DNA from 2 places in the Streptomyces sp. NPDC027962 genome. Region 2 is predicted to be linked to the other one. Evidence: riboswitches for the same ligand, from Rfam matches in the RefSeq annotation. Region 2 holds a riboswitch; the other holds the start of a gene.
The links. Region 2 has a riboswitch for S-adenosylmethionine ahead of thrC (threonine synthase). Riboswitches for the same ligand answer to the same signal wherever they lie in the genome.
Positions count from the first base shown of each region.

Region 1 (15,382 bases), on a different contig from region 2:
GAAGCGGGACATCATCGCGTACGTCAAGACCGTGAACGGCGACGAGACGCCGACCCCCGGCGGTTTCGCGCTGGGCGGCCTGGGCCCCGTCAGTGAGGGTCTCTTCGGCTGGATCTTCGGTCTCGGTTCGCTGATCGCTGTTGCCATCTGGGTCGCGGCCCACACCGCTAAGGCCAAGAAGTCATGAGTAGCCAAGACATTCCAGAAGAGAACCTGCCCGCAGAGCAGGGCGCCGCGCACGACGCGGCCCACGGTGGCACCACCGCCGTCGCACAGCGCCACGACGAGCCGTTCGCCGACCCGGGACTGCCGGCCCACAAGCCGCGCATCCAGGACATCGACGAGCGTGCCGCCAAGCGCTCCGAGCGTGCCGTCGCCTTTCTGTTCACGCTGTCGATGCTCGCGACGGTCGGCTTCATCGCCGCGTTCGTGATTCTCCCGGTCGACAAGATCGTGTACATCTGGCCGTTCGGTCACATCAGCGCGCTGAACTTCTCGCTGGGCGTGACGCTGGGTCTCGCGCTCTTCTGCATCGGCGCGGGCGCCGTCCACTGGGCGCGCACCCTGATGTCCGACGTGGAGGTCGCCGACGACCGGCACGCGATCGAGGCCGCTCCCGAGGTCAAGGCCAAGGTCATGGCCGACTTCGCGGACGGTGCGCGGGAGTCCGCCATCGGTCGGCGCAAGCTGATCCGCAACACCATGTTCGGCGCGCTGGCCATGGTGCCGCTCTCCGGCGTCGTGCTGCTGCGTGAACTGGGCCCGCTGCCCGAGGACAAGCTGCGCAACACCCTGTGGGCCAAGGGCAAGCAGCTCATCAACATGAACACGAACGAGCCGCTGCGTCCCGAGGACGTCGCGGTCGGTTCGCTGACCTTCGCCATGCCCGAGGGCCTGGAGGAGAGCGACCACAACTTCAACACCGAGATCGCCAAGGCCGCCCTGATGATCGTCCGTCTCCAGCCGGAGGACATCAAGGACAAGCAGGAGCTCGAGTGGTCCCACGAGGGCATCGTGGCCTACTCGAAGATCTGCACCCACGTCGGCTGCCCGATCAGCCTGTACGAGCAGCAGACGCACCACGTCCTCTGCCCGTGCCACCAGTCCACCTTCGACCTCTCCGACGGCGCCCGCGTCATCTTCGGTCCGGCCGGTCACCCGCTTCCGCAGCTGCGTATCGGTGTGAACGCCGAGGGCAACCTCGAGGCGCTCGGCGACTTCGAAGAGCCCGTCGGTCCGTCTTTCTGGGAGCGCGGATGAGTACACAGACAGAAACGCAGAAGAAGGCGCCCGCCGGTGAGCGGGTCGCCGACTGGGCGGACGGCCGGCTCGGGATCTACTCGTTGGCCAAGGCCAACATGCGGAAGATCTTCCCGGACCACTGGTCCTTCATGCTGGGCGAGATCGCGCTCTACAGCTTCATCATCATCATCCTCACGGGTGTGTATCTGACGCTGTTCTTCCACCCGAGCATGAACGAGATCGAGTACCACGGCTCGTACGTGCCGATGCAGGGCATCCGCATGACCGAGGCGTACGCCTCGACCCTGGACATCAGCTTCGACGTCCGCGGCGGTCTGCTCATCCGGCAGATCCACCACTGGGCAGCGCTGATCTTCCTCGCGGCGATGTTCGTGCACATGATGCGCGTGTTCTTCACCGGCGCGTTCCGCAAGCCGCGTGAGATCAACTGGCTGTTCGGCTTCCTGCTCTTCGTCCTGGGTATGTTCACCGGCTTCACCGGTTACTCGCTCCCGGACGACCTGCTCTCCGGCACCGGTGTCCGCTTCACGCAGGGCGCGATCCTGGCGACGCCGATCGTCGGCACCTACATCTCGATGTTCCTGTTCGGCGGCGAGTTCCCCGGCCACGACATGGTCGCGCGGTTCTACTCGATCCACATCCTGCTGCTGCCGGGCATCATGCTCGGGCTCGTGGTGGCGCACCTGATCCTGGTCTTCTACCACAAGCACACGCAGTTCGCGGGCCCCGGCCGTACGAACAAGAACGTCGTCGGCATGCCGCTGCTGCCGGTCTACATGGCCAAGGCCGGAGGTTTCTTCTTCCTGGTCTTCGGTGTCATCGCGATCATCGCCGGCCTGTTCACGATCAACCCGGTGTGGGCCCTCGGCCCGTACCGGCCGGACATGGTTTCGACCGGCGCCCAGCCCGACTGGTACATGGGCTTCGCGGAGGGGCTGGTCCGGGTGATGCCGGGCTGGGAGATCAACCTGTGGGGCCACACCCTGGCCCTGGGGGTGTTCGTCCCGCTGGTCCTCTTCGGCCTCATGCTCGGGGCGCTCGCGGTGTACCCGTTCATCGAGTCGTGGATCACCGGCGACAAGCGCGAGCACCACATCCTGGACCGCCCGCGCAACGCTCCGACGCGCACCGCGCTGGGCGTCGCCTGGGTGACCGCCTACGTGATCATGCTGCTGGGTGGCGGAAACGACATCTTCGCCACGCACTTCCACATGTCGATCAACGCGATCACCTGGTTCGTGCGCATCACGTTCTTCGTCGGACCGGTTCTCGCGTTCGTCATCACCAGGCGGATCTGCCTGGGTCTGCAGCGGCGCGACAAGGACAAGGTGCTGCACGGACGCGAGTCCGGCATCATCAAGCGTCTGCCGCACGGTGAGTTCGTCGAGGTCCACGAGCCGCTGGCGCAGGGCGACCGGTACAAGCTGACCGCGCACGAGCAGTACGAGCCCGCCGAGATCGGCCCCGAGGTGGACGAGAACGGCGTCCGGCGCAAGGTGACGCGCAGGGAGAAGCTGCGCGCCAGGCTCAGCAAGGGCTACTACGGCGAGGGGACGCAGATCCCCAAGGCGACCGTCGAGGAGTACAAGGAGATCACCAGCGGCCACGGCCACCACTGATCACCTGAGCTGATACGTCGCCACGGCTGGGATCACCTCCCGGCGCAGCCAGGCGAAGAGCCCCGTCCATTCGCTGGACGGGGCTCTTCGCCGTCCCCGGGGCTGGATAGGGTGGAACCATCCCTATTGGCTTGTGGACCCAGGAGTGGACCATGAACGTTGTGACCCCGGTCGGCGGCGACAGCGGGCTGGCCCTCCCCCAGACTCCGTCCGGGGGGACCCCCACCTGGCCCAGCGTCCTGAACGCCCTCCTCGAGAACCGCGACCAGAGCGCCGAGGCCACCGCGTGGGCCATGGACCGCATCCTCAGCGGCGAGGCCACCAACGCCCAGATCGCGGGCTTCGCCGTCGCCCTGCGCGCCAAGGGGGAGACGGTCGAGGAGATCTCCGGACTCGTACGGACCATGTACCGGCACGCCAACCTGATCGACGTGCCCGGCCCGAGCGTCGACATCGTCGGCACGGGCGGTGACGGCGCCAGGACGGTCAACATCTCCACCATGTCCGCGATCGTCGTGGCAGGCACGGGCGCGAAGGTCGTCAAGCACGGCAACCGCGCCGCGTCCTCCGCGAGCGGCGCGTCCGACGTCCTGGAGAAGCTCGGCGTCAATCTGGAGCTCACTCCGCAGCGGGTTGCCCAGGTGGCCGAAGAGGCCGGGATCACCTTCTGCTTCGCCGTGAAGTTCCACCCCGCGCTGCGGCACGTGGCCGCAGCCCGCAAGGAGCTGGGCATCCGCACCACGTTCAACTTCCTGGGCCCGCTGACCAACCCGGCGCAGGTCAAGGCGCAGGCCACCGGTGTCGCCGACGAGCGGATGGCGCCCATCCTGGCCGGTGTGCTCGCCGACCGCGGCTCCTCCGCGCTCGTCTTCCGCGGCGACGACGGCCTCGACGAGCTGACGACGACCGCGACGTCCCGGGTGTGGGTGGTACGGGACGGCGCGGTGCGCGAGGACCGGTTCGACCCGCGGGACATCGGCATCGAGCTCGTGCCCGTCGAGGCGCTGCGCGGCGCCGACGCCTCGTACAACGCCGATGTGGCGCGCCGGCTGCTGGGCGGCGAGACCGGCCCCGTACGGGACGCGGTGCTGCTCAACTCGGCGGCGGCGCTCGCGGCCCTGGAGCCGACGGACGGCACGCTGAACGAGCAGCTCGCGGCCGGGGTCGCCCGGGCGGCCCAGTCGATCGACTCGGGTGCGGCGCGGGCGGCGCTGGAGCGCTGGGTGGCGGCCAGCAACGCATGACGCGGCAAGGGCGCGGCAACGCATGACGCCGCCGCACGCATGACGCAAGGGCGCGGTCCGGATCGTGGACCGCGCCCTTGCGTCATGCGAGACGTATGGCAGGATGCGTCCCAAGGTCATGAGTGACAGCGATTACGGCCCCGGCCCGCTGTCCGGCAACCCTCCGTCCGTGGCGGGGTGCCCCGGGTGAAGACCAGGCCGCAGGCAGCGAGGTCTGCGGCAAGCGCGGACCCCCGCGGCATCGTCGAATGCCGTGTCCCTGGGGTCCTGGTCCTCAAGGGAGCAGTCTCGTGAGCAAGCGAATGCGATAGGGCATCCCAGCCCCTTCTCCGGTCACCCTTTTCTCCAGCGGTGCTCCGCCCTGTGCTGCGTCGACGCACCGTTTTCGCCTGCCCGTACGGGAGTTCGCCATGTCTGTCGCCACCACCTCCGACCTGTCCCTCTGCGCCCCGCTGCCGGTCCTCGGCCGGGACGTCACCGTTCCGCTCGTCACCGGCGGTGAAGTCGGCTACGCCGCCCTCGACTACGCGGCCAGCGCCCCCGCGCTTCAGCGCGTCTGGGACGACGTGGCCGCGTACGCCCCGTACTACGGCAGCGTGCACCGCGGGGCCGGCTACCTCTCCCAGCTGTCCACGGACCTGTTCGAGAACAGCCGGACCGTGGTCCACGAGTTCCTCGACTGCCGGGACGCCGACCAGGTCGTCTTCACCCGCTCCACCACCGACTCGCTCAACCTGCTCGCCGCCGCGCTGCCGGCCGGCTGCGAGGTGTTCGTCTTCGAGACCGAGCACCATGCCTCGTTGCTGCCGTGGAGCGACGCCCGCGTGACGTACCTGAACGCGCCCCGTACGCCCGCCGAGGCCGTGCGGACCCTGGAGCACGCGCTCGCCGACCGCGACCCCCACGGTCCCGCGCTGGTCTGCGTCACCGGTGCGTCCAACGTGACCGGTGAGCTGTGGCCGGTGAAGGAGCTCGCCGCCGCCGCCCACGCCCACGGCGCCCGCATCGTGCTCGACGCCGCCCAGCTGGCGCCCCACCTCCCGGTGTCCGTAAGGGAGTTGGATGTCGACTGGGTGGCCTTCTCCGGGCACAAGCTGTACGCGCCGTTCGGCTCCGGTGTGCTCGCCGGGCGGTCCGACTGGCTGCAGGACGCGGAGCCGTACCTGGCGGGCGGTGGCGCCTCCCGGAAGGTCACACGGCGGACCGACGGCGGGGTGGACGTCGAGTGGCACACCACGGCCGCCCGGCACGAGGCCGGTTCCCCGAACGTGATCGGCGTCTACTCGATCGCCTCCGCCTGCAAGGCGCTCGCAGAGGCCGGGTTCGACGCACTGGTCGCCCGGGAGCGGCTCCTGATCGAGAAGGTCCGAGAGGGGCTCGCCGAGGTGCCCGAGGTCAAGGTGCTGTCCCTGTTCGGCGACGAAGCGCCGCGGGTCGGTGTCATCTCCTTCGTGGTGGAGGGCTGGAACAGCTCGCACTTCGCCGCGGCGCTCTCCGCCGAGTACGGCATCGGTGTGCGCGACGGCCTCTTCTGCGCCCACCCGCTGGTGCGCACCTTGCTGGGCGGCGACCAGCAGGACGTCGGCGAGTGCGGCGCGCCGGAGGCGAAGCCGGGGGAGAAGGCCCGGGGCGCCATCCGGGTCAGCTTCGGCGCGGGCACTCCGGACGAGCACCTGGACCGGTTCGTGAGCGCCGTGAAGGAACTGGTCCGCGACGGTGCGCAGTGGAAGTACCGTACCGAGGACGGCCGTTGCGTGCCCGACCGCGGCTGACGCCCGCTCACGCCGCGAGCCGCGTCCCCACCAGGACCATCCCGAGCGCACGTTCGGCCGTGTCGGCGAGGAGCTCACCGGCGCGGTCCAGCGCCTCCGGCAGCGGCACGGGCGCCGGCACGATCGACCCGTAGGCGTCCACGCCCGCGGTGATGATCGCGCGGACGCCGTGGCCGAGGGTTCCGGCGAGGGCGAGGGCGAGGGCGAGGCCGAGCACGAGCGCGGCGGCGGCCCGGGCCCGGTGCGCCACCTCCGCCGCAACGGCCCGCGGTTCGCGACCGGCCGGGGTGCCGCCTCCAGCGCTACGCGTCCAGGCCGATCGCGAACGCCGCCTCCAGGTCGTGCTGGGAGTAGGTACGGAAGGCGACGTGTGTGTCGGTCGCCTCGACGCCCTGGATCTTGCTGATCCGGCCGGGGATCACATCCGCCAGGTCGTCGTGCCTGGCCACCCGGACCATGGCGATCAGGTCGTAGGTGCCGGTGACGGAGAAGACCTCGCTGACGCTGTCCAGCGCGGCGATCGACTCGGCGATCTCGGGGATACGGTCCACGCTGGTCTTGATGAGCACGATCGCGGTGATCACGGCTGGCTTTCTCCCTCGGTCGCTGCAGATGTGTTCACTCTAGTCCCACGTCCGTAGCGGCCCCACGCGTAGACGAAGCCCGCCCCGAACCCCACCAGGTGCGCCAGATACGCGACGCCCGGCCCGCTGCCCGCGCCCCTGGCCGCCAGCCACTGCAGTACGAACCAGAAGATCAGTACCGCCCAGGCGGGGAAGCGCAGCGGCAGGAAGAAGAGGAAGGGGAAGAGACTGGTCACCCGGGCCCTGGGGAAGAGGAAGAGGAACGCTCCGAGTACGGCGGAGATGGCCCCCGACGCGCCCACCAGGGTCTGCTCCGAGTCGTCGTTGACCGCCGCGTAGACGAGCAGCGCGAGATAGCCGGCCCCCGTGTAGAAGAGGGCGAAGGCGAGCCGGCCCATCCGCTCCTCGACCATCGCGCCGAAGACGAAGAGGAAGAGCATGTTGCCGAGCAGGTGCAGCCAACTGCCGTGCACGAACAGGGCGGTGAGCGGAGTGAGCAGGGCGCCCGGCGAGCCCGCCATCAGTTCGGCGGGGATCACCCCCCACCGTTCGAAGTACGCCGCCTGAGCGGCGAGCAGCCGGTCGCCGAGGCCGTACGAGAGGTTCAGACCGGAGACCGGGCTGATGACGAAGATCGCGCAGCAGACCGCGATCAGGCCGTATGTCACGGCGGGACCTCTCACCGCGTTCCGGATCGTATGCCTGGCCGTGCCCCACCGACTGATCATGGACAGAGCATGGCTTAGCGGGACCGAACGGTACAGAGTGCCTCGCCGCGACATGGGGTACCCGCGAGGCCGTAGGGTTGCAGGGAGTACATCCGCAGTTCGACGGCGCACCGCGGCACCAGCATCCCGCATGACGAAGAAGGACGGCACGATGACGACGGTTCCCTCGCCGACCGCTGACACCCGGTGGCGCTGCACACTCTGCGGCAACCTCACGCGCTTCGACGTCACGCGCTCCTCGAAGGTCGTGGAATACGTCCATCTGGACCTGGCCGGTGAGCCGGCCGTGGAGGAGCGCGAGGTCGTCAGTGAGACCATCGAGTCGGTCCGGTGCCGTTGGTGCAACGCGGTGGACCAGATCGAGCTGGTGGACAGGCCGGGCGCCGGCTCCTGAACGGAGCGGCCCGCATGGGTGGTAGGGGTGACGGATCGTGGAGCAGCCTGACAACGGCGCCGAGTCGGCCGGTGCGGCCGGCGACGCCGCCGAGGCGCTCGACCGCCCGCTGCCGGAAGGGGTTCGACGGCGGGTCGTCGCCCTGGTCTCCGATGCGTTCGGCGGCCTGACCGTCGCCGAACTTCCGGCACAGTTGCGCCAGTACGCCCGATTCACCCCCACCCGGCGCGCCAAGTTCGCAGGCAATGCGATGGCCGCCGCACTGGAGAGCGACCCCCTCTTCCGCCAGCGCATCGGCGAACGGCTCGGAAAGGCCCAGCCCGAGCTGGCCGCGGCCCTCGGGTCCGGAGCGCCGCCCGCCGCCGCCGACCCCGTCGACGTGGCGGCCGCCGCCTATGTGCTGCGTCCCCCCGGCTGGGTGAAGATGGTCGCCGCCGCGGGCGAGGAGGCCCTGCGGGCCGACGCAGAGCGCGCCGACGAGGCAGGCCGGCGCGAGCTGGACCGGCTGCGCGAGGAGCTGGCGGAGGCCCGCGGACAGATCAGGAGCGAGACCGACCGGCTGCGCGTCGAACTCGATGCCGCCCGCAAGGAGGCCGAGTCGCTCCACCGCAAGCTGCGCAGCGCCCAGGCCGATGTGAAGCGCGGCGAGGCCGCCGTGCGGCGCAGGGAAGCGGAGATCGACGGCGTCAGGGCCCAGGCCGCGGCCCAGGTGTCGGCCGCCGAGAGCGAGACACGGCGGCTCAAGGCGCGTCTGGCGGAGGCGGAGGCCGCCGTCGAGGCGGGCCGCCGGGCCGCCCGTGAGGGGCGCTCCATCGAGGACATGCGGTTGCGGCTGCTCCTCGACACGGTGCTGGACGCCGCACAGGGGCTGCGCCGCGAGCTGGCCCTGCCGCCGGCCGGTATCCATCCGGCCGACACGGTGGAGGCCGTCGAACCCGGGCGGATGTCGCCCAAGGACATCGCGGCCCGTGCGCTGTCCGAGACGGACCCCGCCCTCCTCGACCAGCTGCTGGCGCTGCCCCAGGCGCATCTGGTCGTGGACGGCTACAACGTCACCAAGACCGGCTATCCGACGATGCCGCTGGAGAAGCAGCGGCTGCGGCTGCTGGGCGGCCTGTCGATGCTCGCCGCCCGCTCCGGGGCCGAGATCACCTGTGTCTTCGACGGGGCCGAACTGGCCGCGCCGGTGCTGCTGGCGCCGCCGCGCGGGGTGCGCGTGCTCTTTTCCAAGGCGGGTGTCACCGCCGACGAGCTGATCCGTCAACTGGTGCGTGCCGAGCCGCCCGGCCGGCCTGTGGTGGTCGTGTCGACCGACCGCGAAGTGGCCGACGGTGTCGCGAAGGCGGGCGCCAGGCCCGTCGCGTCCGCCTTGTTGCTGAAGCGGCTTTCGCGCGTCTCGTAGAGTCTGGCAATCCCCACGGCATATGCCCGATTTGACGCCAGTGCAGGTGGGACGTTGCGTCAAGTAACCATTACTACGCGTGTGATGAGAGTAAAGAATGGCCTCGACGGGCAAGATTTTTCCTGCGAGGATTTGAAGTGATCACAAGAAGGTCACTAGGGTCAGGCCTCGAACCTTCGCGCGGTTGATCGCCCATCCGGGGTGACAGCGAAGGAACCGCCTAGTTCGTGCAGTTCGCCCCATTTCCCCCGGGATCCGACGCGCGGACAGCCGGGGATTCGCCCCCCACAGCCCGGTAGGCGGCTCGAGGAAGAAGGAGCTCGCCTTCGTGGCGTCCCACCGTCGTCCCAAGCAGCCGAGCCGCACCCGCGTGACCGTGCTCACCGCGACCGCCGCAGCCGCCGTCGCCCTGACCGCCCAGACCGCCCAGGCCGACCCGAAGCCGAGCAAGAGCGAGGTCAAGGAGAAGGTCGACAAGCTCTACGAAGAGGCGGAGCAGGCCACCGAGAAGTACAACGGGGCCAAGGAGCAGCAGGAGAAGCTCGACGAGCAGATCGACGCGCTGCAGGACAAGGTCGCCCGCGGGCAGGACGAGCTCAACACCCTCCGGGACAGCCTCGGTTCGGTGGCGAGCGCCCAGTACCGCACCGGTGGCATCGACCCCTCCGTGCAGCTCTTCCTCTCCGGCGACCCGGACACCTACCTCGACAAGGCTTCCGCGCTGGACCAGCTCGGCGCCAAGCAGACCGAGGCGATCCAGGAGATCCAGGCCAAGCAGCGCACCCTCGCGCAGCAGCGCCAGGAGGCCCAGAGCAAGCTCGGCGATCTGGCGGAGACCCGCAAGACCCTCGGCGAGAAGAAGAAGGAAGTCCAGGGCAAGCTCGCGGAAGCGCAGAAGCTGCTGAACTCCCTCACCGCCGCGGAGCGCGCCGCGCTCGCCGCCGAGGAGACCCGCGCCAATCGCGCGAGCGCCCGCGCCGACCTCGGCCCGGCCGTGCCCGCCTCGCAGCGCGCGTCCGCAGCCTTCGCCGCCGCGCAGTCCCAGATAGGCAAGCCGTACGTGTACGGGGCCAGCGGCCCCAACTCCTTCGACTGCTCCGGTCTCACCTCCTGGGCGTTCGCCCAGGCCGGTGTCTCCATCCCGCGTACTTCGCAGGCGCAGGCCAACGCCGGCTCCCGCATCTACTCGCAGAGCCAGCTCAAGCAGGGCGACCTGGTCATCTTCTACGGCGACCTGCACCACGTCGGCTTCTACGCGGGCAACGGCCAGGTGCTGCACGCCCCGCGCAGCGGGACCAACGTGCGCTACGAGTCGATCAACAACATGCCGTTCCAGTTCGGCGTGCGTATCTGACGCAGCGCGTTCCTGACGGCTGTGCCTTCTGACTGAACCGCGTACCTGACGGGCCGTCGGACGGAGCGTTCGGCGGTCTTCACACCCGCCCGAACGGGGGAATTCCGTCCCTCCTGGCTGACGCGACGCCCCGCCGGTGACCTTGTGATCTCCGGCGGGGCGTCACTTTGTATGCCCGGACGGGCCTTTGGTCACCCCGTGTTCACCCGGCTACTCTCTGCCGCGCACCGAACCCGGTTGCACGGAAGTCCCGTGCAACCGCTGCGGAAGTCCTGCGGAAGGGAGCGCGGCCCGTGGTTTCCCACCGCCGACCCTCACAGCCCGGCCTCACCCGGAGCGTCGCCCGTGGCACCGTCCTGTCCGCGGCTGCGGCCACGGCCGCCGCCCTCACGGCCGTACCGGCGGGCGCGGAACCGAGGGACAGCGTCGAGGCCACCCGGGCCGAGGTCGACCGGCTCCATCAGGAGGCGGAGCAGGCCACGGAGAAGTACAACAAGGCCGGTGAACACGTCGAACAGCTCAACGAGCAGGTACGGCACGCGCAGGACAGGGTCGCCCGCAGCCAGGAGCGGATCAACCGGATGCGCGAAGCGCTCGGCTCCGTGGCGGGCGCCCAGTACCGGTCCGGCGGCATGGATCCCGCCCTCGCGCTGCTGCTGTCCAAGGACCCGGACAGCTACCTCGAGGCCGCGGCCACCCTCGACCGCATCAGCGAACGCCACACCGGAGCCCTCGCGGACCTCCGCCGCGAGCAGCGCGGCCTCGGCCAGAAGCGCGCCGAGGTCGCACAGGACCTCGTGGAGCTCGAACGCAGCCGAAGCGCCGTGGCACGCCACAAGCGCACCGTCGAACGCAAACTGGGTGAGGCCCGCCGACTGCTGAACGCCCTGCCCGCCGAGGAACGGGAGGCATACGACAGGGCCTCGCGCTCCGGCCGCGGCGAACTCCCCGGCCTTTCCGGCGTCGTGGCAGGCTCCCCGCACGCGGCCGCCGCGACCATGGCGGCCCGCAGCGTGGTCGGCCGCCCGTATGTGTGGGGCGCGAACGGGCCGTCCGGCTTCGACTGCTCGGGCCTCGTCCAGTGGTCGTACGCCCAGGCGGGCGTCGCGCTGCCCCGCACCTCCCAGGCACAGGCGTACGCCGGCCGCCGGGTGTCCCTGGCCGAGGCGCGACCCGGCGACATCGTCACGTACCGCAGCGACGCGAGCCACGTGGGCATGTACGTGGGGAACGGGCAGGTGGTGCATGCGCCGTACCCGGGGGCGTCGGTGAGGTACGACCCGGTGGGGATGATGCCGGTGAACTCGGTGAACTCGGTGACGCGGGTGTAGCGCGGGCGGCTTCGGCTCCCTGCCGGCCGTTCAGAGGCGCAGGACTGCGGGGGTCCTGGTGGCGGCCGGTTACGTACCATCGCAGGGTGACACGTCATGGGCGCTCGCGGCGCACGGTGGGCCTCGGGCTCGCCGTGCTGGTCGTCGCGCCCGCGTGCACCGCCGGGGACAGGCCCCTGGACCCGACCCTCGAGGAGATCCAGCGGACGCTGGACGCCCGTGCCGCTGCCGTGCTCGATCACGACCGCCCCGGCTATCTCGCGTCGCTCGAGCCCGGCGCGACGGAGCTCCGGGCCGCTCAGGGCGAGGAGTTCGACAACCTCGCGGACGTGCCGCTGGACTCCTGGGAGTACCGGATCAAGGGCCTGCGCCACAAAGGCTCACAGGCCGTCGTGGACACCGAGCTGCGCTACCGCATCGCCGGTTACGACTCCGCCCCCGTGGTCGCCTCCCGCACGCTGGAGCTGGCCGAGCGCGAGGGCCGCTGGTACGTGACGGCCGACCGCCGTGGCGTCGGTGCCCTGCAGCAGCTGTGGCACCAGGGCGACGTGCAGGTCGTGCGGGGCAGCCGCAGCATCGTCCTCGGGGTCGGCCAGGACGAGAAGCGGCTGCGTGAGCTCGCGACGGCCACCGATCGTGCCGTGCCGTCCGTGTCCAAGGCGTGGCCGGACGAGTGGGCCGGCCGTGTGGTCGTGCTCGTACCGCCCTCCGTGGAGGCGATGGGCAGGCTGCTGGGCGCGCCGGCCGCCGGATACAAGGGCATCGCGGCGGTCACCACCGGCGAGAGCGACCCGAAGGACACCTCGCCCGCCGACCGGGTGGTCGTCAACCCGGAGGCGCACGGGCTGCTCGGCGATTTCGGGCAAGGGGTCGTGCTCACTCACGAGACCACCCATGTCGCGACCCGCGCCCACACCTCGCCGGCGACCCCGATGTGGCTGTCGGAGGGCTTCGCGGACTGGGTCGCCTATCGCGGCTCGGGCCGTACCGCCGGGGAGGCCGCGCCCGGACTGCAGGAGGCGGTCCGGGCGGGCGACGTGCCCGCCGTCCTGCCGGACGACCGGGACTTCACCTTCGGCGGGGACGCGGGCACGACGGCCCGGGCGTACGAGGGCGGCCGGCTGGCCTGTGAGCTGATCGCGGAGCGGTGGGGGGAGAAGAAGCTCACCGCCTTCTACCGGTCCGTGGGCGAGGGCGAGGGCGAGCACCGGGACGGCGCGGTGGAACGCGCGCTGGGGGAGGAGCTGGGCACGACGCCGGACGCGTTCACCGCGATGTGGCGGGGCTATCTGCTCGAGCGTCTGGGTCCGTAACCCGCCCCCGGCCGGGCACCGCCGTGACCGTCCGGCGCCACAGCCGCAGGCACGCGTCGAGCGTGGCGGCCACCAGCAGCCCGTTGCGCACCACGAGCAGCGCGATGCCGAGCGGGTCGCTCGCCACCACGTGCGAGAACCCCACCGGGAACTCCAGCAGCGTCACCCCGGTCGCCGCCAGCGCCAGCGCGGCCGGCCGCACCATCGCGGTGGCCCGGTGGACCAGGCACACGGCGGCGAGGCCGACCAGCCACACCATGTACTGGGGGCTGATCACCCGGCTCGTGGTGGTGAACAGCAGCACGGCGGCGAACGCCGCGTCGCACATCGTGGCCGCGTCGAACTCCCTGGCCCGGGCCCGCCACAACGCCAGCCAGCCGAGCGCCGCGAGCGACAGCGCGAGGGCGAGGCGGCTGACGAGCGGGACGTACGGACCGAGGAACTCGACGGACCCGTAGTTGAGCAGCACCTCGCCCTGCCAGCCGAAGTGGCGTGCCACATGGAAGACGAGGGACCCCAGCGACTCGACCTCGGTGCCGCGGTCGCGCTGAAAGGTGAGGAAGGCCAGTGCACCGGGCATCGCGGCGGCCAGCACCAGGGCGGGCACGACCGCTGTGACCGCCGCGGCGGCCCAGGAGCGCCGCGTGACCCGGCCGCGCGGGGTGCCCAGGAGCACCAGCAGCGGCCACACCTTCAGCAGCGCGCCGAGGCCCGCCAGCGCGCCCATCACGCCCGGCCGGCGGGCCGAGGCCAGGAGGGCCGCGACTGCGACGGCGGTCACCGTCAGGTCGTAGCGGGCGTAGACGGTGGGTCCCAGCAGCGGCACACCGGCGACCCAGGTCCAGGTGCCGCGCCGACGGGTGCTGTGCCGCTCCGCGCGCAGGAGCAGCGCAAGGACCAGCAGGTCCCACAGCAGCGCGAGCACGAAGAAGGCGGTGGTGTAGCCGAGACCGGGCAGCAGCCCCGGTGCGATGATCACGAGCGCGGCGCCGGGCGGGTACTGCCAGGTGACGTCGTCCAGCGGATACGTACCGGTGCGCAGCACCTCCTGCCAGCCCTGGTAGATCACCGACACGTCGGTCGTGACATCGGGGCCGGGACAGCTGAGGACGCCCAGGACCAGGAGCAGCAGCGCCGTCCTCGTCAGGACCCACACCGCGACGGGACACCGGGCGCCGTTCGCCACCGCCATGACCGAGTCGCCCCTTTCGTGTGGGAATGGGTGTTGCCATGATGTCGGGCCGGCTGGTTCCGCGGGACGAGGCGGGGCCGTGCCGGGGCCCGGGCTCAGACGGTTCGGTACTGTCGGCGGCGATGCACAAGACCTTGATCGTGACCAACGACTTCCCGCCCAGGCCCGGCGGCATCCAGGCGTTCCTGCACAACATGGCGCTGCGGCTGGATCCCGGGCAGCTCGTCGTCTACGCCTCCTCCTGGAAGCGAGGCCAGGAGGGACTGGCGGCGACCGCGGCGTTCGACGCCGAGCAGCCCTTCACCGTCGTGCGGGACCGTACGACGATGCTGCTGCCGACACCGCGCGTCACCCGCACGGCGACCCGGCTGCTGCGCGAGCACGGCTGTGAGTCCGTGTGGTTCGGGGCGGCCGCGCCGCTGGGTCTGATGGCGCCCGCGTTGCGCAAGGCGGGCGCCCGGCGGCTGGTGGCCACCACGCACGGCCACGAGGCGGGATGGGCGCAGCTGCCGGCGTCCCGGCAACTGCTGCGCAGGATCGGCGAGGGCACGGACACGATCACCTATCTGGGTGAATACACGCGCTCGCGAATCGCCTCCGCGCTGACGCCGGCCGCCGCCGACCGGATGGTCCAACTGCCGCCGGGTGTGGACGAGAAGACCTTCCACCCGGGCTCCGGCGGCGACCTGGTCCGCCGCCGACTCGGACTGAGCGACCGGCCTGTGGTCGTGTGCGTCTCGCGGCTCGTGCCGCGCAAGGGGCAGGACACCCTGATCCGCGCCATGCCCGCGGTCCTGTCGAAGGTGCCCGACGCGGTGCTGCTGATAGTCGGCGGCGGACCGTACGAGAACGAGTTGCGGGGCCTCGCCGCGCAGACCGGCGTCGAGGGGTCCGTCCGCTTCACCGGAGCGGTCCCGTGGTCCGAACTCCCGGCGCACTACGGCGCGGGCGACGTCTTCGCCATGCCGTGCCGCACGCGCAGAGGCGGCCTGGACGTCGAAGGGCTCGGCATCGTGTACCTGGAGGCGTCCGCGACCGGACTCCCCGTCGTGGCGGGCGACTCGGGCGGCGCGCCCGACGCCGTACTCGACGGCGAGACCGGCTGGGTGGTGCGCGGCGGCTCGCCGGAGGAGTCGGCCGACCCCATCGTCACGCTCCTTCAGGACCCGGAGCTGCGGCGGCGGAT
Region 1 covers NZ_JBVHTA010000008.1:101,508-116,889, forward strand. The annotation lists gene qcrC (cytochrome bc1 complex diheme cytochrome c subunit) at 1-187, shown strand, start outside; gene qcrA (cytochrome bc1 complex Rieske iron-sulfur subunit) at 184-1,260, shown strand; gene qcrB (cytochrome bc1 complex cytochrome b subunit) at 1,257-2,882, shown strand; gene trpD (anthranilate phosphoribosyltransferase) at 3,035-4,126, shown strand; SAM riboswitch class IV at 4,241-4,358, shown strand; gene ACZ4SA_RS10455 (aminotransferase class V-fold PLP-dependent enzyme) at 4,537-5,898, shown strand; gene ACZ4SA_RS10460 (glycerate kinase) at 5,906-6,148, opposite strand; gene ACZ4SA_RS10465 (Lrp/AsnC family transcriptional regulator) at 6,201-6,482, opposite strand; gene ACZ4SA_RS10470 (rhomboid family intramembrane serine protease) at 6,479-7,210, opposite strand; gene ACZ4SA_RS10475 (hypothetical protein) at 7,362-7,604, shown strand; gene ACZ4SA_RS10480 (NYN domain-containing protein) at 7,642-9,006, shown strand; gene ACZ4SA_RS10485 (C40 family peptidase) at 9,335-10,360, shown strand; gene ACZ4SA_RS10490 (C40 family peptidase) at 10,654-11,691, shown strand; gene ACZ4SA_RS10495 (hypothetical protein) at 11,778-13,004, shown strand; gene ACZ4SA_RS10500 (glycosyltransferase 87 family protein) at 12,958-14,196, opposite strand; gene ACZ4SA_RS10505 (glycosyltransferase family 4 protein) at 14,319-15,382, shown strand, end outside.
Region 1: linked by a shared signal. The riboswitch ahead of ACZ4SA_RS10455 (aminotransferase class V-fold PLP-dependent enzyme) and the one ahead of thrC (threonine synthase) in region 2 are both predicted to bind S-adenosylmethionine.

Region 2 (15,382 bases):
GCAGTGTTCCGATTCCTCACCCAGCGTGCACGGATGCTGGCTAGCCTGGGAAGGGACGGCGGCCCAACAACGCGACCTGTCGATCAGGGAGTTGCCCCATGCCCGGACCCAAGGACCTCGACCCGTCGACTTCACCACGCGCCCTGCTCGGCGCGGAGCTGCGCCACGCCCGCATAAAGGCCGGTCTCACACAGGACGAGTTGGGCGAGCCTCTGTTCGTCAGCGGCTCGTACATCGGCCAGATGGAGGCCGGCACGCGCCGCATCCTCCCCGAGCACGCGGCCCGCCTGGACGAGGTCCTGGGCACGGACGACTTCTTCACCCGCAACTGTGAGGTGTCCAACAAGTCCCGCTACCCGGACCACTTCGCCGAGGCGGCGGAGGCGGAAGCGGCGGCGGAGACCATCAAGGAGTACGCGCCGCTCCTGATCCCCGGCCTGCTCCAGACGGAGGCGTACGCACGGGCCGTGTTCCGCGCGTACCACCCGACGGCTCCCCAGGAAGTGATCGACGAGCTGGTGGAGGCGAGGCTCGACCGCGCGCGACTGCTGACCGATCCAACAACGCCGTTGTTGTGGGCGGTGTTCGACGAGGCAGTGCTGCGGCGGGAGGTGGGCAGCCCGGCGGTGATGGCGGAGGCGCTGCGCCATGTGGCGGACCTGGCACGCCGACACCGGATCATCGTGCAAGTGCTGCCGTTCGCGGCGGGCGCGCACGCGTCGATGGGCGGCGCGCTCAAACTGATGTCCTTCCCGGACGCTCCCCCGCTCGCCTATCTCGAAGGCCCTGGCACCGGACAGTTGGAGGACGATCCGGCCACGGTCACCCGCCACCAGCTCGCCTACGATCTCGTCGGGGCCAGCGCACTGTCGCCGGAATCGTCCTTGGCCCTGATCGAGTCAGTGGCGGAGGATTACGCGCATGAAGACGAGCAGCCATGAGTACGACCTGACAACGGCCCTCTGGCACAAGTCCAGCTACAGCGGCGGCGACGGTGGCGACTGCCTGGAGGTCGCCACCTGGCGCAAGTCCACCTACAGCGACGGCAGCGGCGGTAACTGCCTCGAAGTCGCGGACGGCCACCCCGGCGTCGTCCCCGTCCGCGACTCCAAGGACCCCGACGGCCCGCACCTCGCGTTCCCCGCCGCCGCCTGGTCGGCCTTCGTCGCGGACCTCAAGCAGGGCTGAGGCAGGGCTGAGGCAGCGGTCCCGGAGCTCAAGTCCCGAGATTCGAGCGCTCTTCACAGTGATGTGGGGGGTGGGTCCTGTTGCAACCCACCCACCCACCCGCCCTGTCGAGTTGACATCACGCGACCGACTTGCCACGCAGCGTCATCACGCTCTAGCGTTCCGATAAACGAACAACCCCCGCCAGGTGCTGGAACACCTGCGGGGGTCTGACCATCACGATCGAAAGAGACTCGATCCATGGCTGACTGCCAGCTTAGTGCTGCCCCGCACCCCCTCGCCAACCCCGGCTACGGCAAGCGCCCCGCGCCCGACCAACGCCCCCGCACGGACCACGACTTCGACCACCTCCCGAAGCGTGACCGGCCCCTCGCGGCGTACATCGACAGGCTCCCCGAGAACAGCGACATCTCCGTGAAGACGCTGGCCAAGCACACCACCTACGGCCAGTACGCCACCGCCCGCGTCCTGAACCGCCTCATCGAGGCCGGGCATCTGCGGCGCGGCCTCGAACTGGTGGAGAGCGAGGCGGGATCGCTCCTGTGGGTGACCCGCACCTGGTGGTCCCGCACCGCGCGCGACGACGCCTGGTGGGCGGCGTTCCAGCGCGGGGACGTGCCGGTCGAGAAACGCCGGCCGACCCGCTCGCGGGCGTACATCCTGCTGGCGGCCCTGGGCCGGGAACAGCCCATGATGTCCCTGTCCCACGCCGAGTGCGAAGCGCTCGCGCCGCTGGTGGAGGAGTGGTTCGCGCGCGGTTCGGACGCCCGCCGGATCACGCATGCGCTGACGGCCGGGCTGCCGTCCCCCGTACACGCCCCCGCCGCCCTCGCCCGCCGCCGCCTGACCGACAAGCTCCCGCCGGAGCCCGTCCGTGTCCCGCCGCCGATCCGCGTCCTCGAATGCGGCAAGTGCGGCGCGCCGGGGCCGTCCCACGCCCTCGTGGACGGTGCCTGCGCCCGCTGCCGCGGGGCGGCGCCGCCCGCACCACCGGCTCTCCCCGCCGCCCGCGTCCGCGCCCACGCCGCCGAGGCCCGCGCGGCGGCGACCCGCAAGCCCGAGACGACAAGGACACAGACATGACAGTGCCGCTCACCCGGCCCCGCCACGGGGCACGATGGAGGGGAGGAGGCGACGCCATGACCCGCATCAGCGCCGACAACCCCGAGATCTCCGTCGAGGACTTCGAGGAACTGGCAGACAACGCCCCTGAGGGCGTCAAGCTCGGGATCGTCAACGGACGGCTGGTGGTCAAGCCCGGCCCGATCTCCGTCGAGGACTTCGAGGAACTGGCGAGGAAGGCCCCGGAGACGGTGCGGCTCGAACTCATTAACGGAAAGCTAGAGGTCAAGCCCGTGCCGGACATGCCTCACGGAGCCATCGTCATGTGGTTGCTGCGGCAGTGCATGCAGCAGCGCCCTGAGCTGGCGCTCTATCCGGAACAGGGCCTGACGGTGAAGACGTACCGGGCAGGCCGTGCCAGGGCGGACGGTGCGCTCGCCCCAATAGACCATTTCATCACTCAGCCGGGCGAGTGGGCAGATCCGGACGGCGTCCTCATGACCGTCGAGGTCACCTCATACGACTCCGACACCGGCCGCCGCGACCGCGTCGACAAGCGCGACGGCTACGCAGCGGCGAGTATCCCCGTCTACCTTCTCATCGACCGCGACTCCGACACCCTCGTCGTCCACAGCGAGCCGGAGGAGGGCATCTACCGGCTGGTGCGGACCTACTTCTACGGCGACACCGTCCGCCTCCCCTCCCCCGTCAACATCACCCTCGAAACGGCGAAGCTCAAGGACTACACCCAGGCGTAGCCTCGGCCGCATGAGCCGACGACGACATTGATCCACCGCATCAGGTCCGGCTCCGCCCGTCCCGCCACGTCGCAGCCGTGGCCCCGGGCAGGCCCAGGGACGAGCCCACCGACGGCCCCGCGACCTGGTGACCCCGTGACCAGCACCGATCCTCAGCGCGCGACACAGGCCCTGTCCCGGCGTTGAATGGAGCGCATGGGTGTCGAACGGAGGTCGGGACACCGCAGGAGCCGGGCGCTCACCGCAGCGGCCCTGGCTTCCCTGCTGGCGGCGACCTGTGTCACGGCCGCCGACGCGGCAGGGCCCCCACCACCACCGCCCCAGCTGACCGACGTGCAGGTGAACGACGCGGTCGCCCGGCTCGACGGCATCGTCCGCGACGGCATGAAGCGGACCGGCGTGCCGGGCGTCGCCGTGGCGGTCGTCCACAAGGACCGGGTCGTCCACATCAAGGGCTTCGGCGAACGGGAGACCGGCAAGCCCGGCGCCGTCACGCCGGACACCGTGTTCCAGCTCGCGTCGCTGTCGAAGCCGCTGGCCTCGACCGTCGTCGCCGGAGCGGTCGGCGACAAGGCGATCGCCTGGGACGATCCCGTGGCCGGACACCTCCCCGGCTTCGCGCTGGGGGACCGGTGGGTGACCGAACACGTCACCGTCGCCGACCTGTTCTCGCACCGCAGCGGGCTGCCCGACCACGCGGGTGATCTGCTCGAGGACCTCGGTTACGACCGGGACTACGTGCTCTCGCACTTGCGCTACGAGCCCCTCGCCCCCTTCCGTGCCTCGTACGCGTACACCAACTTCGGCGTCACGGCCGCCTCCGAGGCCGTGGCCAACGCCAAGGGCACCACCTGGGAGAAGCTGGCAGAGGACACGCTCTACTCACCGGCCGGCATGAACGCAACGAGCTCCCGCTTCGCCGACTACGAGAAGTCGGGCAACAAGGCGGTCACACACGTCAAGGCGGACGGTGCCTGGGAGCCGAAGTACGTACGCGACGCCGACGCCCAGGCCCCCGCCGGCGGGGTCAGCTCGACGGCCCGCGACATGACCCGCTGGATGCGGCTGCAACTGGCGGGCGGCAAACTCGGCGACGACCAGATCATCCCCACGGCCCCGCTCACCCGCACCCACCTCCCCGAGATCGTCTCCCAGCCCCCCGCCACCCCCTCGGGCCGCGCCGGCTTCTACGGCCTCGGGTGGAACGTGGGCTACGACGACCAGGGCAGGCTCCGGCTCAGCCACTCCGGCGCGTTCGCCCTCGGCGCCAACACCAACGTCAGCATGCTGCCGAGCGAACAGCTGGGCATCGTCGTCCTCACCAACGGGGAGCCGGTGGGCCTCGCGGACGCCATCGCTTTCAACTTCTACGACACGGCCCAGTACGGCAAGCCGACGGGCGACTGGCTGACCAGGATCGGCGAGGTCTACGAACAGGAGGAGCAGGAGGCCCGCTCCCCCACCGACTACGCCAGGCCGCCGGCCGACGCGGCCGAGGCGCAGCCCGACGACACGTACACGGGGACCTACCGCAACGACTACTACGGTCCGCTCACGGTCACCGCCGCGGCCGACGGCCGGCTCACCGTCCAACTGGGTCCGAAACCCCTGCGGTTCCCGCTCACGCACTACGACGGGAACACCTTCAGCTTCACCACGGTGGGCGAGAACGCGGTCGGCCGGACCGGCGTCACCTTCACCGTCGACTCGGCCGGCAAGGCCTCGAAGGTCCGTGTGGAAAGCCTCGACAAGACGGGGCTCGGCACGTTCACACGCGACTAGCGCACGCAGGGCGGCACCCCCGTCAGGTCTCTCAACCGCGCAGTGTCACCCCGTAACGCGTACGCAGCCGCGTGATCTCCCACCAGGCGACCGCCGTCACCGACGCCGGGCCGCCGAGGACGGCGAGGAACTGGACGAGCGGCGGGCCCGGCGGCATCCCGGCCGTCGCCAGGTTGATGGCCGCCAGCTCCCACACCAGGACCCCGGTGAGCAGAGCCGGCAGCGCCGCGTGCACATCGGCCGTGTTGAAGGCGGTGCGGATCGCGGTCGTCGACGCGAACACGACGAAGAACAGCACCCACATGACCGGAAGCAGCAGCGCGAGGGTGATGAACGAGCCGACGGCGCTGCCCTGATACGTCCGGCTCAGCAGCATCACGCCCGCGAAAAGCAGCGGCACCGACGTGAACGCGCCGAAGTACCAGAGCACCGAGCGGACCGCGGGCCGCAGGCGGGTGCGCATCCCCGGTCGCGCGGCCGGCGGCGCGAGCCGGAAGAGGACGACGAGCACGACGGGCGCGGTGAGCAGCAGCAGCCACGGGGTGATCACCAGGCGGAACAGGTACTGGTTCTGCACCTCCTCCCAGTCCGCCGCCGTGCCGTACGCGGCGAGGATCAGGAAGGACGCCACCAGGGCCGCCCATGCCCTCGTCTTCTGCACGCGCCACACGTCGGGGTCGTGGAACCGGCGGATGCTGTGCGCGGGAAACCGCAGCCGCGCCTGCCGACGGGCGGATCGGGCTGTCGGATAGCCCACCAGCACCAGCAACGCGGGCCATACGCACAGCAGGCCCACCACCCACAGGCAGCCGGGCATCCGGCGCATGCGCCGCAACACCTCGCTCAGCGGCGGCCATTCGTCCTGCCGGAGCTGCTGCCACAACGACAGGGGCGGACCGTACGGCGGATACGGTGCGGGGCCGGGGTACGGGGGTGGACCGTAGGGCGAGTACGGCGGATACGGCGGCGGGCCCGGCTGCGGAGGCACGCCCGGGTGCGGAGGGACACCCCCGTATGGTTGCCCAGCCGGGCGGTACGGATTCTGTCCCCCGAATGTCACGCCTGCGTCCTTCCCGGAGTGGTCCGCCGATCATTCCAGAAAGTCGAACCAACCTGCCGAGGACGGCGGTTGACCACCGCGCACGACCGTCGCCCGGGTCCTGTCAGACCGTCAGACGATGGGCTCGAGGACGAACCACGGGGCCCCTCGCAGTGGCCCAACTGCATACGGAAGCCCGGCCCGCCGGACGGCTGTACGCACTCTGCCCGGCCGGGGCTCACGATGCTCAGCGGCCCCTCGGCAGGACCGTCGAGACGCCATCGCGTGGGAGTGCCGCAGAGGCACGGCACGGCGTCCACGAGCGGCGGGTGGATCAGCAGCGGGCCGGGACCCGGGCAGCACTGCTCGCTGCCCAGCGGGCGCGGCCTGCCGCAGCCGTCACCGCCCCGGCTGCGCGGCCGCCTGCGTCGCCCACGAAATCGAGAAGCCCAAGGCCCACCCCCGAGCGTAAAATCGGACGCATGAGCCGACGACGACATTGATCCACCGCAGCGGGTCCAGGAACGGGCTGTCGCGGGCCGCCGCCACGGGTGAGCACCCGGCGTCCCCCGTCCGTTCCTCCGAAGGACCACACGCATGCTCGCCCTTTTGTCGTGCCCGGCCGACCCCCGCGTCCGCAGTCTGCGGCGAAAACTGTACGCCTACGTGGGACTTGAGGACTTTGTCCTCCTCTACCCGCTCTACGCCCTGCTGTTCGCCGAGAACGGCCTGACCACTGCCGAGATCTCCTCGCTCTTCGCCATCTGGTGCATCGCCGGCCTCGTGGTGGAAGTGCCGTCCGGCGTATGGGCCGACGTCGTGTCCCGCCGCGTCATGATGGTCGCCGGTCCGTTGCTGACGGCCGTCGGCTTCGCCCTGTGGGCACTGACGCCCTCGTACCTCACCTACGCCACCGGCTTCACACTCTGGGCCGTCGGGGGCTCCCTGCGGTCCGGCTCGACGGAAGCCCTCGTGCACGACGAACTCGAACGGCTCGGCGCCGCAGACCGGTACGGGCAGATCATGGGCGGGGCCGCAGCGGTCGGCATGGCGGCGACGGCCGCCGCCACCGCAGCCGCTGCGCCCGCGCTCGCCTTCGGCGGTCAGACCCTGGTGTGGGGCGCCAGCGTCGGCACCTGTCTGCTGTGCGCGGCGGTCGGCGCGACACTCCCCGAACACCGCGCCGCCGTCCACCGTGAGAAGGTTGAACGGCCCGGCTGCATCGCGACGTTGCGCTCCGGCATCACCGAGGTGCGCAGCAGTCGAACCGTCCGGCGGACGATGACCCTCGCCGTCGTGATCACGTCGATCTGGGGGGTGCTGGACGAGTACGTGCCACTTCTCGCCGCTTCCACGGGCGTCGCGACCGGGACCGTCCCCCTGCTCGTGCTGGTGGTGTGGGTGGGCGTGACGCTCGGCTCGCTGCTGGTGGGGCCGGGCGAACGACTCACCGACCGTACGGTCGGCACGCTGGTCGCGGTGGCCACCATCGCGCTCGCCCTGGGCTCACTGTCCGGCACGCCCGCCGGATTCGCGCTGCTCGGCGTCGCGTTCGGCGTCTTTCAGCTCGCGGACGTGCTGGCCGACGTACGCCTCCAGTCGGCGATCACCGGCCCGAGCAGGGCCACCGTCACCTCGCTGACCGGCCTGGGCACCAACATCGCCTCCCTGCTGGCCTACGGCGCGTACGCGGCCCTGTCCCCGCACGCCTCGCACGGTGCCGTCTTCGCCCTGCTGGGCCTGCCGTACCTGCTGGTGGCGGCCGCCCTGGGCCGCTCACGGCGTCCGGCGACCGCGCCGGCCGGTCAGGAGGCGCAGTAGCGGTCGCGCTCCGGGCGTTCGCCGGTCAGCAGGAAGCGGGTGACGGTCGCGTCGCCACAGTCGTTGTCGTGGGCGCGGTAGGCGCCGTCGCCGGAGCGCTGTCCGCGGGGACGGCGCTCCGGATGAGCCGGGTCGATCCCGGCGCCGGCCAGGTCGGCCGGCGCCACGGCACGGTCGCCGGCCACCGGGCAGTCGTCCACGACGGTGTGGTGCCGGTGTCCGCCCCGAGCCGCCCCGGTCCGGAGCTCGGGAACGCCCGAGGGCGGCACCCCAGTGAACGGGGTACCGCCCTCGGTCCTGCGGACAGGTCCCGATCCTGAAAGGATCAGAGGTCCGTGTCACCGCCCGCCGTGCGCCGTGGTGAGCTGCTGCTCGCCGTCGGCGTCCGTGCCGGCCGGCTCCCAGCACTCCACGCCCTTCAGACCGGGCACGCGGTCCCGGGTGAAGACGGGGTCCAGGCCGGCGCGGCGCTGGGCCGTGTAGTCGTCCATCAGCCGGAAGGCGATCACCGACAGCGGCAGGATCGCGATCAGGTTGACCAGGACCATCGCGCCCATCGTGATGTCCGCGAGGCTCCACACGACGCTCACCGAACCCATCGCTCCGAGTACGGCGCAGGCCAGGACGGCCGCCCGGTAGCCGGTCATGGCGGACGAGCTGCCGGTGATGAAGCGGATGTTGGACTCGCCGTAGTAGTAGTTACCGATCATGGAGCTGAAGGCGACCATGAAGACCACCAGCGTGAGGATGTGCCCCGCCCAGTCGCCGAGGGCCACGTTGAGCGCGGTCTGGGTGACGTCCGCGCCGCCGCGCTCGCCGAGGGTCGGGTTGGCGCTGAGGATGATGAACGCGGTCATGCTGCAGACGACCAGCGTGTCGAAGTAGACGCCGAGGGTCTGCACCAGGCCCTGCTTGACCGGGTGACTGGTCTCCGCGGAGGCGGCGGCGTTGGGGGCCGAGCCCATGCCGGCCTCGTTGGAGAACATGCCGCGGCGAACGCCCTGAAGGATCGCCGTGCCGACCGCGCCGCCCGCGACCTCGCGGAAGCCGAACGCGCCGCCGACGATGTCGGCGACCATGCCGGGGATCGCGGTGATGTTGAAGAGGACGACCACGAGGCCGAGCAGCAGATAGACACCCGCCATCACCGGGATGAGCACCTTGGTGACCGCGGCGAGGCGCTTCACGCCGAAGAACACGGCCAGCGCGAGCAGCACGGCCAGCACGATACCGAGCACCGGGGCGAACCAGCCGGAGTCCGTGCCGCCCATGGAACCGTCGACGGCCACCGTGATGGTGTTGGACTGCACCGCGGTGAGGACGAATCCGAAGGTCAGGGTGATGAGCACGGCGAACAGCACACCGAGCCAGCGCTTTCCGAGAGCGCGCTCCATGTAGTACGCCGGGCCGCCGCGGTAGGTGCCGGGCTCCTTGCCGCGCGCCTTGTACAGCTGGGCGAGGGTGGACTCGACGAACGCGGAGGCGCCGCCGATGAGGGCCATCATCCACATCCAGAAGACCGCGCCGGGTCCGCCCATGGTGATGGCGGTGGCCACACCGGCGATGTTGCCGGTGCCGATCCGGGCGGCGGCCGAGATGGTGAACGCGCCGAAGGGGGAGACGCCGTCCCCCGACTTGTCCTTGAAGACCCGGAACATGTCCGGGAGCATCCGCAGCTGGACCGCCCTGGAGCGGAAGGTGAACCAGAGGCCGGCCACGGCCACCAGCGGGATCAGCAGGTAGGTCCAGAAGACATCGTTGATGTCGACGATCCAGGTGTTGAGCGTGCTCATGATGTGGTGCGTCCCGGGTCTTTGTGAGTCGGGGCTCGGCTCGGGCCGCTGCGTACGGGTCGCGTACTGCTGAGGGCCTCGGCCGCGGAAGCACTTCTTCCGTTCAAAGCTTTCGGAAGCTAACCAGGGCCCCGCCCCCCTGAAAAGACATCTCGGCCGTGCGGCATCTCACATTATGTGCCGGTTTCTCCCGCACGAAGCGCACGGAGCGACGCCCGAGGGCGGCACCCCCTGGGAGTGGGGTGCCGCCCTCGGTCAAGGACGGTTGATCAACCTGTCGGTCGATCAGAAGTCCATGTCACCGCCCGGCATGCCGCCACCGGCAGGCGCGGCGGCCTTCTCCGGCTTGTCGGCGATGACGGCCTCGGTGGTGAGGAACAGCGCCGCGATGGAGGCCGCGTTCTGCAGGGCAGAGCGGGTCACCTTCGCGGGGTCGATGATGCCTTCGGCGATCATGTCGACGTACTCGCCGGTCGCGGCGTTGAGGCCGTGGCCGACGGGCAGGTTGCGCACCTTCTCGACGATGACGCCACCCTCGAGACCACCGTTGACGGCGATCTGCTTGAGCGGGGCCTCGAGCGCGAGCTTCACGGCGTTGGCGCCGGTCGCCTCGTCACCCGAGAGATCGAGCTTCTCGAAGACCGAGGAGGCCTGGAGCAGGGCCACGCCACCACCGGCGACGATGCCCTCCTCGACGGCCGCCTTCGCGTTGCGAACGGCGTCCTCGATGCGGTGCTTGCGCTCCTTGAGTTCGACCTCGGTCGCGGCGCCGGCCTTGATGACGGCCACGCCGCCGGCCAGCTTCGCGAGGCGCTCCTGGAGCTTCTCGCGGTCGTAGTCCGAGTCGCTGTTCTCGATCTCGGCGCGGATCTGGTTGACGCGACCGGCGACCTGCTCGCTGTCACCGGCACCGTCGACGATCGTGGTCTCGTCCTTGGTGATGACGACCTTGCGGGCGCGGCCCAGCAGGTCCACGCCGGCGTTCTCGAGCTTGAGGCCGACCTCCTCGGAGATGACCGTGCCGCCCGTGAGGATGGCGATGTCGTTGAGCATGGCCTTGCGGCGGTCGCCGAAGCCCGGGGCCTTGACGGCGACGGACTTGAAGGTGCCGCGGATCTTGTTCACGACGAGCGTGGACAGGGCCTCGCCCTCGACGTCCTCGGCGATGATCAGCAGCGGCTTGCCGGACTGCATGACCTTCTCCAGCAGCGGAAGGAGGTCCTTCACGTTGCCGACCTTGGAGTTGACGATCAGGATGTACGGGTCGTCCAGGGACGCCTCCATACGCTCCATGTCGGTGGCGAAGTACGCCGAGATGTAGCCCTTGTCGAAGCGCATACCCTCGGTGAGCTCCAGCTCCAGACCGAAGGTCTGGGACTCCTCGACGGTGATGACGCCTTCCTTGCCGACCTTGTCCATGGCCTCGGCGATGAGCTCGCCGATCTGGGTGTCGGCGGCGGAGATGGAGGCGGTGGAGGCGATCTGCTCCTTGGTCTCCACGTCCTTGGCCTGCTCGAGCAGGGCACCGGAGACGGCCTCGACGGCCTTCTCGATGCCGCGCTTCAGGGCCATCGGGTTGGCGCCGGCGGCCACGTTGCGCAGGCCCTCGCGGACGAGCGCCTGGGCGAGGACGGTCGCGGTGGTCGTACCGTCACCGGCGACGTCGTCCGTCTTCTTGGCGACTTCCTTGACCAGCTCGGCGCCGATCTTCTCGTACGGGTCCTCGAGCTCGATCTCCTTGGCGATGGAAACACCATCGTTGGTGATCGTGGGGGCGCCCCACTTCTTCTCGAGGACGACGTTCCGGCCCTTGGGGCCAAGGGTGACCTTGACGGCGTCGGCGAGCTGGTTCATCCCGCGCTCGAGACCGCGCCGTGCCTCCTCGTCGAACGCGATGATCTTGGCCATGTGAAGTGGTCCTCCCGGACTGGGGTGGATTGCTTCGGATCGCATTCGGCGCCCGCGACGGACGGCCTGCCTGCCCTGTGGTTCCTTGCCCCACCAGGCGTGCGGACCTCACCGACCCGATCCAAGTTCTGTCACTCTCACTGGGAGAGTGCTAACGCCAATGATTAGCACTCGACCCCCGAGAGTGCAAGCGACCTCGAGGATGCGGACGCGCCCGGGCGTTGCGCGCACACGGACGAGGGGCCCGCCTCCCGTTGACCGGGATGCGGGCCCCTCGTGCGTGAGTGCGTCGGTGGCCGATCGCGCCTGGAACAGATCAGACGGCGAGCTTGACCATGTCCGCCTGCGGACCCTTCTGGCCCTGCGAGATCTCGAATTCGACCCGCTGACCCTCTTCAAGGGTGCGGTACCCGTCCATCTGGATCGCACTGTAGTGGACGAAAACATCCGCACCACCGTCGACCGCGATGAAGCCGTACCCCTTCTCCGCGTTGAACCACTTGACGGTGCCCTGAGCCATGCCTAACTCCCCTATTACTGGCCCTTGCGCAGGACCGCACTTCGCGGACCTGGGTCAGACCTCCACCCCAGCAGGAGGGGTGTGCGCCGGAACGCGTCGACCGCGGCTGAATGTATCCGCCCAACTGCCCTCTGCAACAGGTCAATCGGACGAGAAATCTGGGCAGGACCGATCGGCTGATTCATGTGAATTCATGTAATTCAGGGGCAAGTCGGGCCCGGCAAACGACGCCTAAGAGGCAATTCGATCGCACACTTTGGCTGCATTCTTGCGGAACTTGAAGGCATTCTCGAGCGGCCGGCGGAGGGGGCTTCCCAGACCCTATCGCGCTCAACCATGCAGAATTGCCCCCTCCGCTTCTCTCGCGGAGGGGGCAATTTCAGTAACTGCGGGTAAATCTCTGGGGTTGACTCGGTCGTCCGACCACGTTTTCGTCAGCCGCCTTCATCAGCCGCCGGCGACCGCCGGAATGATCGACACGCCCGCGCCGTCCGGCGTGGCCGTCTCCAGACCCTGCTCGAAACGGACGTCGTCGTCGTTCACGTAGACGTTGACGAAGCGGCGCAGCTTGCCCTGGTCGTCCAGCACGCGGGCAGCGATGCCGGTGTGGTTCTTCTCCAGGTCCGCGATGACCTCGGCGAGGGTCGCGCCCTCCGCCGGGACCTCGGCCTGGCCGCCCGTGTACGTACGGAGAATGGTGGGGATGCGGACGTTGACGCTCATGTTCGTCACCTCTCGGCGGAGTACGGCGGGTTGCGGATTCAGTGGGCGGCCAGGCCCGCGTCGCGGAACGCGTCCAGGCTCGGGCGGATGACGGCGGTCGCCTGCGAGGTCTCCGCGACCGCGTCGAGGGTCTTGAGGCCGTCACCGGTGTTGAGGACGACGGTGGTGAGCGCCGGGTCGAGCACGCCCGCCTCGATCAGCTTCTTCGTCACACCCACGGTCACGCCACCCGCCGTCTCGGCGAAAATGCCCTCGGTGCGGGCCAGCAGCTTGATCGCGTCGACGACCTGCTCGTCGTCGACGTCCTCGACCGCGCCGCCCGTGCGGCGCGCGATGTCCAGCACGTACGGTCCGTCGGCCGGGTTGCCGATGGCGAGCGACTTGGCGATGGTGTTCGGCTTCTGCGGGCGTACGACGTCGTGCCCGGCCTTGAAGGCCGTGGACACCGGCGAGCAGCCCTCGGCCTGGGCGCCGAAGATCTTGTACGGCTTGTCCTCGACGAGTCCGAGCCTGATGAGCTCCTGCAGGCCCTTGTCGATCTTCGTCAGCTGGGAGCCGGACGCGATCGGGACGACGAGCTGGTCGGGCAGCCGCCACCCGAGCTGCTCGCAGATCTCGTACGCGAGGGTCTTGGAGCCCTCCGCGTAGTACGGGCGCAGATTGACGTTGACGAAGCCCCAGCCCTCGCCCAGCGGGTCGCCGATGAGCTCCGAGCAGAAGCGGTTCACGTCGTCGTAGTTGCCCTCGATGCCGACGAGCTCGCCGCCGTACACCGCGGCCATGACGACCTTGCCCTGCTCGAGGTCGTGCGGGATGAACACGCAGGAGCGGAAGCCGGCCCGCGCGGCGGCGGCGCCGACCGCACCGGCGAGATTGCCGGTGGATGAGCAGGACAGGGTGGTGAAGCCGAAGGCGCGAGCGGCCTCGATGGCCTGGGCGACGACGCGGTCCTTGAAGGAGTGCGTCGGGTTGCCGGAGTCGTCCTTGATGAACAGTCCGCCGGTGACGCCCAGTTCGCGGGCGAGGTTGTCGGCCTTGACGAGCTTGGTCCAGCCCGGGTTCAGGTTCGGCTTGTCGGCCACGTCGGCGGGGACGGGCAGCAGGGGGGCGTAGCGCCAGATGTTGGCGGGGCCCGCCTCGATCTGGGCGCGGAGCTTCTCGACGTCGCCGCTCGGCAGGTCGTAGGCGACTTCGAGCGGCCCGAAACACTCGGCGCAGGCGAAGATGGGGCCGAGTTCGAAGCGCTGTCCGCATTCGCGGCACGAGAGTGCGGCGGCGGGTCCGAGATCCACCGGCGTGGTGGCGGGGGTGCTGGCGACAGTCTGCGCAGCCATGATGTCGAGGCCCTTTCTCCTCATCTTCCTCGTGACGCACTTCGCCACAAGACGGAATTGGCACCTTCCCCACCGTGACCTCGCGGTCGGCGGGAGGGTTGCCGGGGCTTCAACGGGCCGTTCCCTCTGCCCCTCTGGATGAGCGGTATGGCACCGGACGTGCGGTCCGGGCATTTGTGTGCTCGGACCCCCGAGATGCGGGGGTCGTTCGCGTTGCTCAAGACTGTAACCGAAGCCCCGGACGGTTGAGATAGTCGTCCGACCCGCGAGATGGATCACACGACCTGCTGCCAAGGGAGACGCGACGTGCTCGATGAGGTGGCGCGCTGGTTGAGCCGGCGCTCCTGGTCCGCATCCGATCGCTCGCTCGACCGGCTGATGTCCGCCAAGGTCGGGCAGGGGTCGACGGTCAGTGTCGTGCTTCCCGCGCTGAACGAGGAAGAGACGGTCGGGGACATCGTCGCGATCATCCGCCGGGAGCTGATGGAGGCCGTCCCGCTCGTCGATGATCTGGTGGTGATCGACTCGGCCTCGAGCGACCGCACCTCCGAGGTGGCCGCCGCAGCCGGGGCGCGAGTGGTGCACCGGGACTCGATACTGCCGCGACTGCCCGCCGTGGCCGGCAAGGGAGAGGTACTGTGGCGGTCACTCCTGGTGACCAGCGGTGACATCGTCTGCTTCGTCGACGCGGATCTGCGCGACTTCTCCTCCGACTTCGTCTCCGGCATCCTCGGTCCGCTGCTGACCGAGCCCGAGGTGCAGTTCGTCAAGGCGATGTACGACCGCCCGCTGGGCGGGGGTGCCGCGCCCGGCCCCGACGGGACACCGGCCCAGGGCGGCCGGGTGACCGAGCTGGTGGCCCGCCCGCTGCTCAATCTGCACTGGCCGCAGCTCGCCGGCTTCGTCCAGCCGCTGGGCGGCGAGTACGCGGCACGGCGCTCGCTGCTGGAGCAGCTGCGCTTCCCCGTCGGTTACGGCGTGGAGCTCGGCCTGCTGGTCGACTCGCTGAACCTGGTCGGCCTGGACGCCCTCGCGCAGGTCGACGTCGGCACCCGCAAGCACCGCCACCAGGACGGGCAGGCGCTCGGCAGGATGGCTGCGACGATCTACCGCACCGCCCAACTACGGCTGTCCCGCCCCCACTTGGTGCGCCCGTCGATCACCCAGTTCGAGCGGGTCGACGACGGCTTCGCGCCGCGGACCTACCGGGTGGACACCGAGGAGCGTCCGCCGATGCTCGAGATCGGTGAGTACGCGGCGCGTCGCGCGGCATAACCAGGAACCGCCAATCATTTTGCCTACATTTCCGATGTATGGGACTCATCGGATTTCTTGTACCGGCGCGCGGCAGGCACCGCAGGGCCGCGCCCTCCGGAGACCGTGAGCGGCTGACCCGGCTCATCGGCACGCTGGCGGTCACCGCCGCCGCGGCGCTCGGCCCGGCCGCCCCGGCG
Region 2 covers NZ_JBVHTA010000003.1:286,190-301,571, forward strand. The annotation lists gene ACZ4SA_RS04660 (helix-turn-helix domain-containing protein) at 99-941, shown strand; gene ACZ4SA_RS04665 (DUF397 domain-containing protein) at 922-1,188, shown strand; gene ACZ4SA_RS04670 (hypothetical protein) at 1,429-2,271, shown strand; gene ACZ4SA_RS04675 (Uma2 family endonuclease) at 2,328-3,008, shown strand; gene ACZ4SA_RS04680 (serine hydrolase) at 3,195-4,790, shown strand; gene ACZ4SA_RS04685 (hypothetical protein) at 4,822-5,673, opposite strand; gene ACZ4SA_RS04690 (MFS transporter) at 6,427-7,650, shown strand; gene ACZ4SA_RS04695 (alpha/beta hydrolase) at 7,635-7,850, opposite strand; gene ACZ4SA_RS04700 (alanine/glycine:cation symporter family protein) at 7,989-9,443, opposite strand; gene groL (chaperonin GroEL) at 9,729-11,351, opposite strand; gene ACZ4SA_RS04710 (cold-shock protein) at 11,668-11,871, opposite strand; gene ACZ4SA_RS04715 (MoaD/ThiS family protein) at 12,319-12,594, opposite strand; gene thrC (threonine synthase) at 12,633-13,928, opposite strand; SAM riboswitch class I at 13,946-14,073, opposite strand; gene ACZ4SA_RS04725 (glucosyl-3-phosphoglycerate synthase) at 14,235-15,203, shown strand; gene ACZ4SA_RS04730 (hypothetical protein) at 15,242-15,382, shown strand, end outside.